Regions from separate parts of the Arthrobacter sp. BGA-UO-ETr-C19 genome, predicted to be linked through region 2. Evidence: riboswitches for the same ligand, from Rfam matches in the RefSeq annotation. Region 2 holds a riboswitch; the other holds the start of a gene.

Region 1 (4,381 bases), on a different contig from region 2:
GCTTCCATGGGGCGGAAGGGGCTGCAGTGGCGGGGGTGTCACCGGCGCCGCTGTCCCACCGCCTTGATAGTTTGGAACCATGGCAAGCAACTGGGATCGCCTGGACGTCACGCAGCGCGACTCCGTGCAGGAAAGCGTGGAACTCTATGAGCGCGTCCGGCCTGCCCTGAAGCTTGTCACCAGGGAAGTCCTGCAGATACTGCGGACCATGCTCAAGGACACCGAGGTCACCCCGCTGTTTGTCACCGGCCGGACCAAGTCGGTGGATTCCTTCCGGGAGAAGATCTCCCGGACCGAGGAACCGCTGGAACCCGGCGGACCGCGGCTCCTGAAGTTCCCGGACCCGTTCCGGACCCTCAACGACATGGTGGGCGTCCGTGTGATTACCAAGCTGCCGGCGGAGAACGCACTGGTTGCGAACCTGATCAAGCGCCAAAGGCACCTGTTCGACTGCCGCGGGGACCGCGAAAAGGACATTGGCTCGATCGAGTCCGGAACGTACGGGTACTCCAGCCGGCACCTGATCCTTCGCACCATCCAGAACGACGTGGTGAAGAACTACCAGCAGGTGTTCAACTCCGAGGTCCCGCCCAACGGCAGCTACTTCTTCGAATGCCAGATCCGCACCGTCTTCGCGCATGCCTGGAGCGAGATCGAGCACGACATCCGGTTCAAGGCCGAGGACCCGCGGGCCTGGACGCCGCACTTCGACCGCCAGTTCACCGCCACCGCCGCCATGCTGGAGACCGTGGAGACCGCCTTCGCGGACCTGCACGAACGCTACGAGGAGGTCCGGAGCTACTGGGACGTGGACGGTGAGGGCGCCGCGCAGCTCACCCCCAACCGCATCCGTGACGTCTGGCGCACCCTGCTCCCGCACGTAGACCGTAAAGTAGATGACGACTGGGGATGGGCGGCCGAACTCCTGGCGGCCCACGGACTCAAGCAGACCGTCCAGCTTGCCGGACTGCTCAGCGCCAACCGGATCACCGAGGTCCGCCGGGCCCTGGACCACCGCTACTCCCCCGGACCGGACCGCCTGCTGGATGACCTCCTGCTGTGGCAGTACGGCACCAAACACATCGACCTCACCGCCGAGGCGCCCGACGCCGTTCCCCACCCGCGGCGCGACAGCCTCCTGCGGCGGCTGAAGCAGATCGAGCGCTACCGCCAGACCAAGAAATAGAGTTTCATGAAGCCCGAACAGCTCCAGTCCGTCCGGGCCACCCTCCGTTCCCCGCGGCGCCTCAAGACCGAGGCCCTCGCCGGACTGGTGGTGGCCCTCGCCCTCATTCCCGAAGCCATCGCGTTCTCCGTGATCGCCGGTGTGGATCCCCGGATCGGACTGTTCGCCTCCTTCACCATGGCGGTCACCATCTCCTTCGTGGGCGGCCGGCCCGCCATGATCTCGGCCGCGACAGGCGCCGTCGCCCTCGTGATCGCGCCGCTGATGCGCAGCCACGGGCTGGACCACCTGATAGCTGCGGTAATCCTCGCCGGGGTATTCCAGATCCTGCTTGCCATGCTGGGAGTCACCCGGCTCATGCGCTTCATCCCGCGCTCGGTGATGGTGGGCTTCGTGAACGCGCTGGCCATCCTCGTGTTCATGGCCCAACTGCCGGAACTGATCGGGGTTCCGTGGCCCGTCTACCCGCTGGTCGCCGCCGGCCTGTTGATCGTCGTCGGCTTCCGCCGGATTACGACGGCGGTGCCGTCACCGTTGGTGGCCATCGTCCTCCTGACGGTCCTCGCTATAGGGGCCGGGATCGACGTCCCCACCGTCCAGGACAAGGGACAACTGCCGGAAAGCCTGCCCACACTGTTCATCCCTCAGGTGCCTCTGACGTGGGAAACCTTCCAGACCATCGCCCCGTTCTCGCTGTCCATGGCGCTCGTGGGGCTGCTGGAATCCCTGATGACGGCCAAACTGGTGGACGACATCACCGATACCCGCTCCAACAAGACCCGCGAATCCTGGGGACAGGGCGTGGCCAACATCGTCACCGGCTTCCTGGGCGGCATGGGCGGCTGCGCCGTGATCGGGCAGACCATGATCAACGTCAAGGGCTCCGGCGCCAGGAGCCGGGTGTCCACATTCCTCGCGGGCGTCTTCCTGCTGGTACTGGTGGTGACCCTGGGCGACATCGTGGGCCTGATCCCCATGGCGGCGCTGGTGGCGGTGATGATCTTCGTCTCGGCCATCACGTTCGACTGGCACTCTGTTGCACCGGCAACGCTTAGGCGGATGCCAAAATCGGAAACCGCAGTCATGCTGATCACCGTCGGCACGGTGGTGGTCACGCACAACCTGGCGATCGGCGTCGGGGTCGGGGTGCTGGCAGCGATGGCGATGTTCGCCCGCCGGGTTGCCCATTTCGCCACCGTGGAGCGGACGGAAGTAGAGCTCAACGGCCGGACGCTGGCCACCTACACCGTGGACGGCGAACTGTTCTTCGCCTCTTCCAACGACCTCTACACCCAGTTCAACTACGCCCGCGACGCCGAGCCGGACATCGACGGCGTGGTAATCGACCTGCACGCCTCGCACCTGTGGGATGCCTCAACCATCGCCGTGCTGGACGCGGTCACGGAGAAATACCGCAGGCACGGCCGCGAGGTGGAACTGATCGGCCTCAACTCGGCCAGCATCCAGATGCGGGAGCGGCTGGCCGGCAAGCTCAACGCCGCAGAGTGAGGTTCACCACAAAAATCAGACCCCGATCCCTTACCTGACGCGGGCCAATACGAAATGAACGACACGGCCCCGTTACCTTAATGTGACATTGAGCGAAGCCTCCCGTACCGTGAAAAACGTGCCTTTTCACCGACGAGGCACTCCCGCGCTGATTGCCTAACTCTGCCGCAGCCCGAGGAATCAATCGAAGACCCATGTCCGGCAGAGACGGGGAAACCACTTTTCGGCCTGCTTGCAGCGGGCCTTGGGGTGAAGCCGCGCAGTTCCTGACCACGCTCAGGACCGCGGCCGGGTGCCTCCCATCCGAATCCGACAGCTCACCTCGCAGGCATCGGGAGAGGCTTCTTCATGTCGTTCCGCTTTATTTCTGGCCGCCGTGCTGCGGCCGCCCGCTCCAATCCGTTCACCCGCATTGCCTCCGCAAACTCCGGCATCGGCCGCCAGGCAGCCGTGATCCTCGCCGCCTCCGGGCTGGCATTCACGGGCACCGTTGCGGCCAACGCCGGCGGCGCCGCCCCGGCCCAGCCGGCTCCGGCCGCCGCCCCCGAGGCTGCCAGCCAGGTGCAGGCTCCCCTGAACGCTGCCTCCGGCGTCAAGATCGAGTTTGAACGCACCGCGGTCACGTCGGCCCCGGCTCCCGTGGTGGCGGCACCCGTCGTCGAAAAGCCGGTGGTGAAGAAGGCCGCGGCACCTGCCGCCGCCCCCGTCGCTGCCGCCGCGCCCGCCAAGGCTGCAGCAGCACCCGCACCGAAGGTCACCGTCAAGGCTGCGGCACCCGCACCGAAGGTCACCGTCAAGGCTGCGGCAGGTGCCAACGCAACCATGCTCGCTTCGGCCTACGCCCAGATTGGCATCACGCAGGACTGCACCGCCATGGTGGAGAAGGCCCTCGGCGCCGCCGGCATCCACGTGGGCGACCTCGCCCCGATGCAGTTCCTGAGCCACGGCAAGGTAGTCTCCACCCCGCAGCCCGGCGACATGGTGGTGCAGTCCGGCCACGTGGCCATCTACGCCGGCGCCGGCAAGGTCATCAGCGGCGGCATGAACGGCATCAATGCCACCATGGCGCACCCGCTGTCCTGGCTCACTGCCACCGGCCCCGTCACGTTCGTGCGCGCAGCCTAGCAGAGCTGAAAAACCGCCGTGTTCCGCTGCCTTGGGGGCGGCGGAACGCGGCCACCCCCAAGGTGCTCCCACCTTTCTACAAGGACGGTGGAACACACTGGCTATGCCTGATGAAAGACCGCAGCCTCCGGCTGCGAGTCAGGATCGCCGGGTCCGGATTGTCCCCCATGCATTCCGGATCCGGTGCCTGCGGCTCAGCCCCTGACCGTGCGGTTCCGCCCCTGTGATTTCGCTTCATAGAGGGCGACGTCGGCGGCCGCGATCACCTCATCAACATCACTGGTTTTCGCGTTGTAGGTGGAAATGCCGTAGCTGACGGTCGGCATCCGCAGCAGCTCCGGGATGTGCTGCCCTGCCAGCCTCCTGCTGATTTCACCCGCAATGATTTCCGCGCTCTTGGGGCCTGCCCCGGGGAGCAGGAGGATGAACTCCTCGCCGCCGTAGCGTCCGGCAACGTCCGTTGACCGGACCGATGCGCTGCACGCCTCGGCGAACGCCCGCAGTGCAAGGTCGCCTGCCGCGTGGCCGAAGGTGTCGTTGACCGACTTGAAGTGGTCCAGG
Region 2 (4,381 bases):
TCGGCGGGAGCCTGGGCTGCGCCGGCACCCCAGCCCGCGTTTGGAGAGGTGGATGCCGGAGAGTTCGCGGCCTGGGAGCTGGGGTCGCCACCCGGGGCGGCAGAGTTCGGGGCGGCAGAGTTCGGGGCGGAAGAGTTCGGCGCGACGGCGTGTGGTGCGGCATATGTAGCGGTGCTCCCCGAGGAGAACGTGCCCAGGGACGTCACCGGTTCAGTCGCGGCTTCGGTTGGGAAGGCCTGCCCGTCCGGCAGCGGCGCCGGAGGCAGGGGTGTGGTTTCTGGAACAGGTGCGTGCTGCTGTCCGCTCATTGCGATCTCCTTAGGGTGCGGAAGTGTCCGTTCCAGACTGGAAAGCCTTCCTGTGTTTGGCCTGTGCGGCGCAAGAGCCATGGCTGTGACCTGAAAAATGCGCACAGGGGGTCTTTCAGCTCGCTAGGCTGGGATTCACAGCTGGCGCACAGGGTTGCCAAAGCGGCGGCTAAACACCAGAACGGAGAGTTGTCACATGGCCACTTCGCACTCCATGACCAACAACCTTCCCCATCTGACCCACCCGGACGGCTCCCCCATCCGCGCCCTCGTGGTTGACGACGAACCGAGCCTCTCCGAGCTCATGAGCATGGGCCTGCGTATGGCCGGCTGGTCGGTCGCCGTCGCTGCCGACGGCCCCGAGGCCGTGAAACTCGCCAAGGAGTTCCGCCCGGATGTGCTGGTGCTCGACGTGATGCTTCCCGGGTTCGACGGCGTCGAGCTCCTGGGCAGGATCCGCGCCTTCGCACCGGAAGTCCCGGCCCTGTTCCTCACCGCCAAGGACGCGGTGCAGGACCGCATCGTGGGCCTCGCCGCGGGCGGGGACGACTACGTCACCAAGCCGTTCAGCATGGAGGAAGTCCTGCTGCGCCTGCACCGGCTGGTCCAGCGCTCCGGCGTTGCCGCCATGGATTCCGCTGAGCTCGTGGTGGGCGATCTGGTCCTGAACCTCGACACGCGCGAAGTCACCCGAGCCGGCGACGAGCTGCAACTGACCGCCACCCAGTTCGAGCTGTTGCGCTATCTCATGGAGAACCCCAAGCGCGTGGTCAGCAAGGCCCAGATCCTGGACCGGGTGTGGAACTACGACTTTGGCGGCCAGGCCAACATCGTGGAACTGTACATCTCCTACCTGCGCAAGAAGGTGGATGCCGTCCATCCGCCGATGATCCATACGGTCCGCGGCGCGGGCTACGTCATCAAGCCGGCAGAGTAGGCCGTGGCAAACCTTTCCGGCGCAGTCCGTAGCCAGCGCCGAAGCTGGCTGAAGCCGGGTACCTGGCATCTGCGCACCCGCCTGGTCCTGGTGGCCATGGCACTGCTCGTGGCCATCTGCGGCGCCATCGGCCTGTTCAGCTACGCCAGCATGGACTCATTCTTGACCCAGCAGTTGGACAAGCAGCTCAGCGATGCCTCGCACCGCTCAAGTGAGTTCGGCCGGCCTCCGATTGGCAACCCCAGCGGAAGGCCTGATCCCCTGGACGCGCGGGGCCAAAGAGTCGGCACCCTCATCGCCCGGATTGAGAACGGCAATGTCAGCAGCGCGGGCTTCCTGGCCACCGATGCCACCCGCTCCTCGCTGTCGTCGGGGGACAACCAGCTCCTCCTGGGCCTGCGCACCGACGGTGCCCCGGTTGACCGCACGCTTTCGTCCGGCGCCTACCGCCTGATTGCCACGCAGACCCCCTATGGGGACGTCATCGTCACCGGGCTCCCCCTGGCGGAAAAGCAGAACACCCTGACCTCGCTCGTCTGGACCATCACGATTGTCTCGCTGGGCGGACTCGTGCTGATCGGCCTGGCCGGGACGGTGCTCATCCGCCGCACCATGAAACCGCTGGAGCAGCTCTCCGAGGTGGCCACCCAGGTGTCGCGCCTGCCGCTGGACGCCGGTGAGGTGGCACTCGCCGTCCGTGTCCCGCCGTCGAACGCCCATCCCGGAACCGAAGTGGGCAGCGTGGGGCACGCCCTGAACCAGATGCTGGACAACGTCTCCAACGCGCTGGAAGCGCGGCAGGAAAGCGAAATGAAGGTGCGGCAGTTCGTGGCGGATGCCTCCCACGAGCTCCGGACGCCGCTCACCGCCATCCGCGGTTACACCGAGCTGATGCGCATGACCGAAAAGTTCACCCCGGACGGCCAGCGGTCCCTTGCACGAGTGCAGAGCCAGTCGGAGCGCATGACCGCCCTGGTGGAGGACCTTCTGCTGCTTGCCCGGCTCGACGAGGGCCAGCCACTCAAGCTCAGCGACGTCGACCTCACGCAGCTCGTCATCGAGACCGTCAGCGACGAAAAAGTCATGGCGCCGGACCGGGCGTGGCACCTCGATCTTCCGGAGGAACCCGTGTCAGTCCGGGGCGATGCCTCACAGCTGCACCAGGTCCTGGTGAACCTGCTCTCCAATGCCCGCAAGCACACCCCGCCCGGCACCACGGTGACCACCGGCGTGATGCGGTCGGCCGACGGCAGCGCTGTGATTACGGTCACGGACGACGGCGCTGGCATCCCGCCTGAGTTCGTGGACAAAGTGTTCGCGCGCTTCGCCCGCGCAGACGCGTCACGGGCGACGCCGGTGCAGTCGTCCCTGGCGCCGGCAGCCGCAGCGGCTACGGGTTCTGCTGCCGGCAGCGGAACCGCGGGAACGGCCCTCCATACCGCGGCTTCACGGGGAGAACCGGGGGTCGCGTCGGCCGAGGGAACCAGCGGCCTGGGCCTGTCCATCGTGCAGTCCATTGTGGCGGCGCACGGCGGCACAGTGGAGGTCACGTCCCGGCCTGGCCGGACGGAATTTGCCGTCCGCCTGCCCACGCAAGGCGCCGCGCCGGCGTCGTGATGTCCGTTACCTAAATGTGACTTAATCAAAAGCCTCCTGTACCGTCGATAGCGTGCGGCCGCCACTAGGACCGCATGTCCGGATTGACGCCCAGCTCTGCCGCTTCCCGGATTCCGCTAGATCAGGCAGAGGCGGGGGAACCAGAGTCCCGGGCTTTCCGCATCAGCCCTTGGGGTGAAGCCGACACGTGAATTTTCCGTGCGGCCGGATGACCTCATCCGAACCCGACAGCTAACTCCGCAGGTGTTGAGAGGCAATCCACCATGTCTGAATTTAAGACTCAGGCGCGCCCTGAACGCGCCTCCAAGCAGTCCGACAGCAAGATTTCCCGTCACCGCGCCGAGCCTGCCCAGCCTAAGAGTGCATTTGGCCGTTTCGCCGCAGGCCTTCCGTCCTTCGGGCGCCGGGCAGCTGTCCTGACCACCGCCGCCGCCGTGCTCGTTGGTGTCGGCGCCGCCGGCCACGCGGCCGATCAGGCTACGCCGTCCGCCTCCGCGACGTCCGCGGCCACCGCCGACGCGGGGCAGACGCTGAGCTTCGACAAGACGCTGATCTCCGCCCTCCCCGCCCCGTCCGCGGCGTCCATCGCTCCGCAGTCGGCCGCCAAGGAGTCCGCGGCCACGGCTGCGGCGGCAACGAAGGCTGCCGCTGCCAAGGCTGCCGCCGCCAAGACTGCCGCCGCGAAAGCCGCCGCTGCCAAGGCAGCCGCTGCTAAGAATGCTGCCGCGGCCAACGCCGCCGCAGTTGCCAAGGCCCAGGCTGCCGCCACCCAGGCTGCTGCTGCCAAGGCCGCCGCTGCCAAGGCTGCCGCCGCCGCCAGGGCCAAGGCCGCGGCCCCTGTTGCCTTGAACGATCCCGCCGGCGCTCAGGCCTACGCGGCCAGCAAGCTTGGCTCCTTTGGCTGGTCCGCAGACCAGATGCAGTGCCTGAAGCGGCTCTGGACCAAGGAATCGGAATGGCGCACCACGGCCACCAACGCCAGCAGCGGCGCGTACGGCATCGTCCAGTCGCTGCCCGCCGAGAAGATGGCGAGCGCCGGGGCGGACTACCGCACCAACTACCGCACCCAGATCAACTGGGGCCTGGACTACATCAAGGAGCGCTACGACTCCCCGTGCGGCGCGCTGAACTGGCACCTGGCCCACAACTGGTACTGACAGGTTGCCGCGGCCGAACCGGCTGACGGCGAGCATTTCTGCACCTCCAACCCAACTGAGTAGCAGCACAGGGCGTTCCCACGGCTGGGAACGCCCTGTGCTGCTACCTAGTTCTATGGGCTTCCCCGAGTCTTTAGGCTGCCCTGAGGGCTCCTGATCCGCCAGGATCAGGAGCCCTTCGGCGTCCCGGCAGTTCCGGCGCTGGGCAAATTTGGTGCAGAAGCCACTTCCACAGCCCCCGCACAGCTTCGCCCTAAAACCCTCATAACAGGGGCCGCCACTGTTGATGCATGACCATCACTGACCAGGCCTCCGGAAACCAGCCGCACGCACCGCTGCTCACCCAGCCGCACGCGCTCCAG

Evidence for each region. Region 2 has a riboswitch for cyclic di-AMP ahead of AC57BR_RS03345 (aggregation-promoting factor C-terminal-like domain-containing protein). Riboswitches for the same ligand answer to the same signal wherever they lie in the genome.
Region 1: another riboswitch for cyclic di-AMP. It lies ahead of AC57BR_RS13220 (NlpC/P60 family protein); the one in region 2 lies ahead of AC57BR_RS03345 (aggregation-promoting factor C-terminal-like domain-containing protein).

What each region holds. Positions count from the first base shown of each region.
Region 1 is NZ_JCAQPC010000021.1:37,158-41,538, reverse strand. Features, by position in the region: gene AC57BR_RS13230 (GTP pyrophosphokinase) at 80-1,186, shown strand; gene AC57BR_RS13225 (SulP family inorganic anion transporter) at 1,193-2,695, shown strand; cyclic di-AMP (ydaO/yuaA leader) riboswitch at 2,875-3,040, shown strand; gene AC57BR_RS13220 (NlpC/P60 family protein) at 3,044-3,820, shown strand; gene AC57BR_RS13215 (GGDEF domain-containing protein) at 4,015-4,381, opposite strand, start outside.
Region 2 is NZ_JCAQPC010000008.1:58,696-63,076, forward strand. Features, by position in the region: gene AC57BR_RS03330 (hypothetical protein) at 1-308, opposite strand, end outside; gene AC57BR_RS03335 (response regulator transcription factor) at 505-1,245, shown strand; gene AC57BR_RS03340 (sensor histidine kinase) at 1,249-2,862, shown strand; cyclic di-AMP (ydaO/yuaA leader) riboswitch at 2,957-3,120, shown strand; gene AC57BR_RS03345 (aggregation-promoting factor C-terminal-like domain-containing protein) at 3,126-4,019, shown strand; gene AC57BR_RS03350 (bifunctional glycosyltransferase family 2/GtrA family protein) at 4,310-4,381, shown strand, end outside.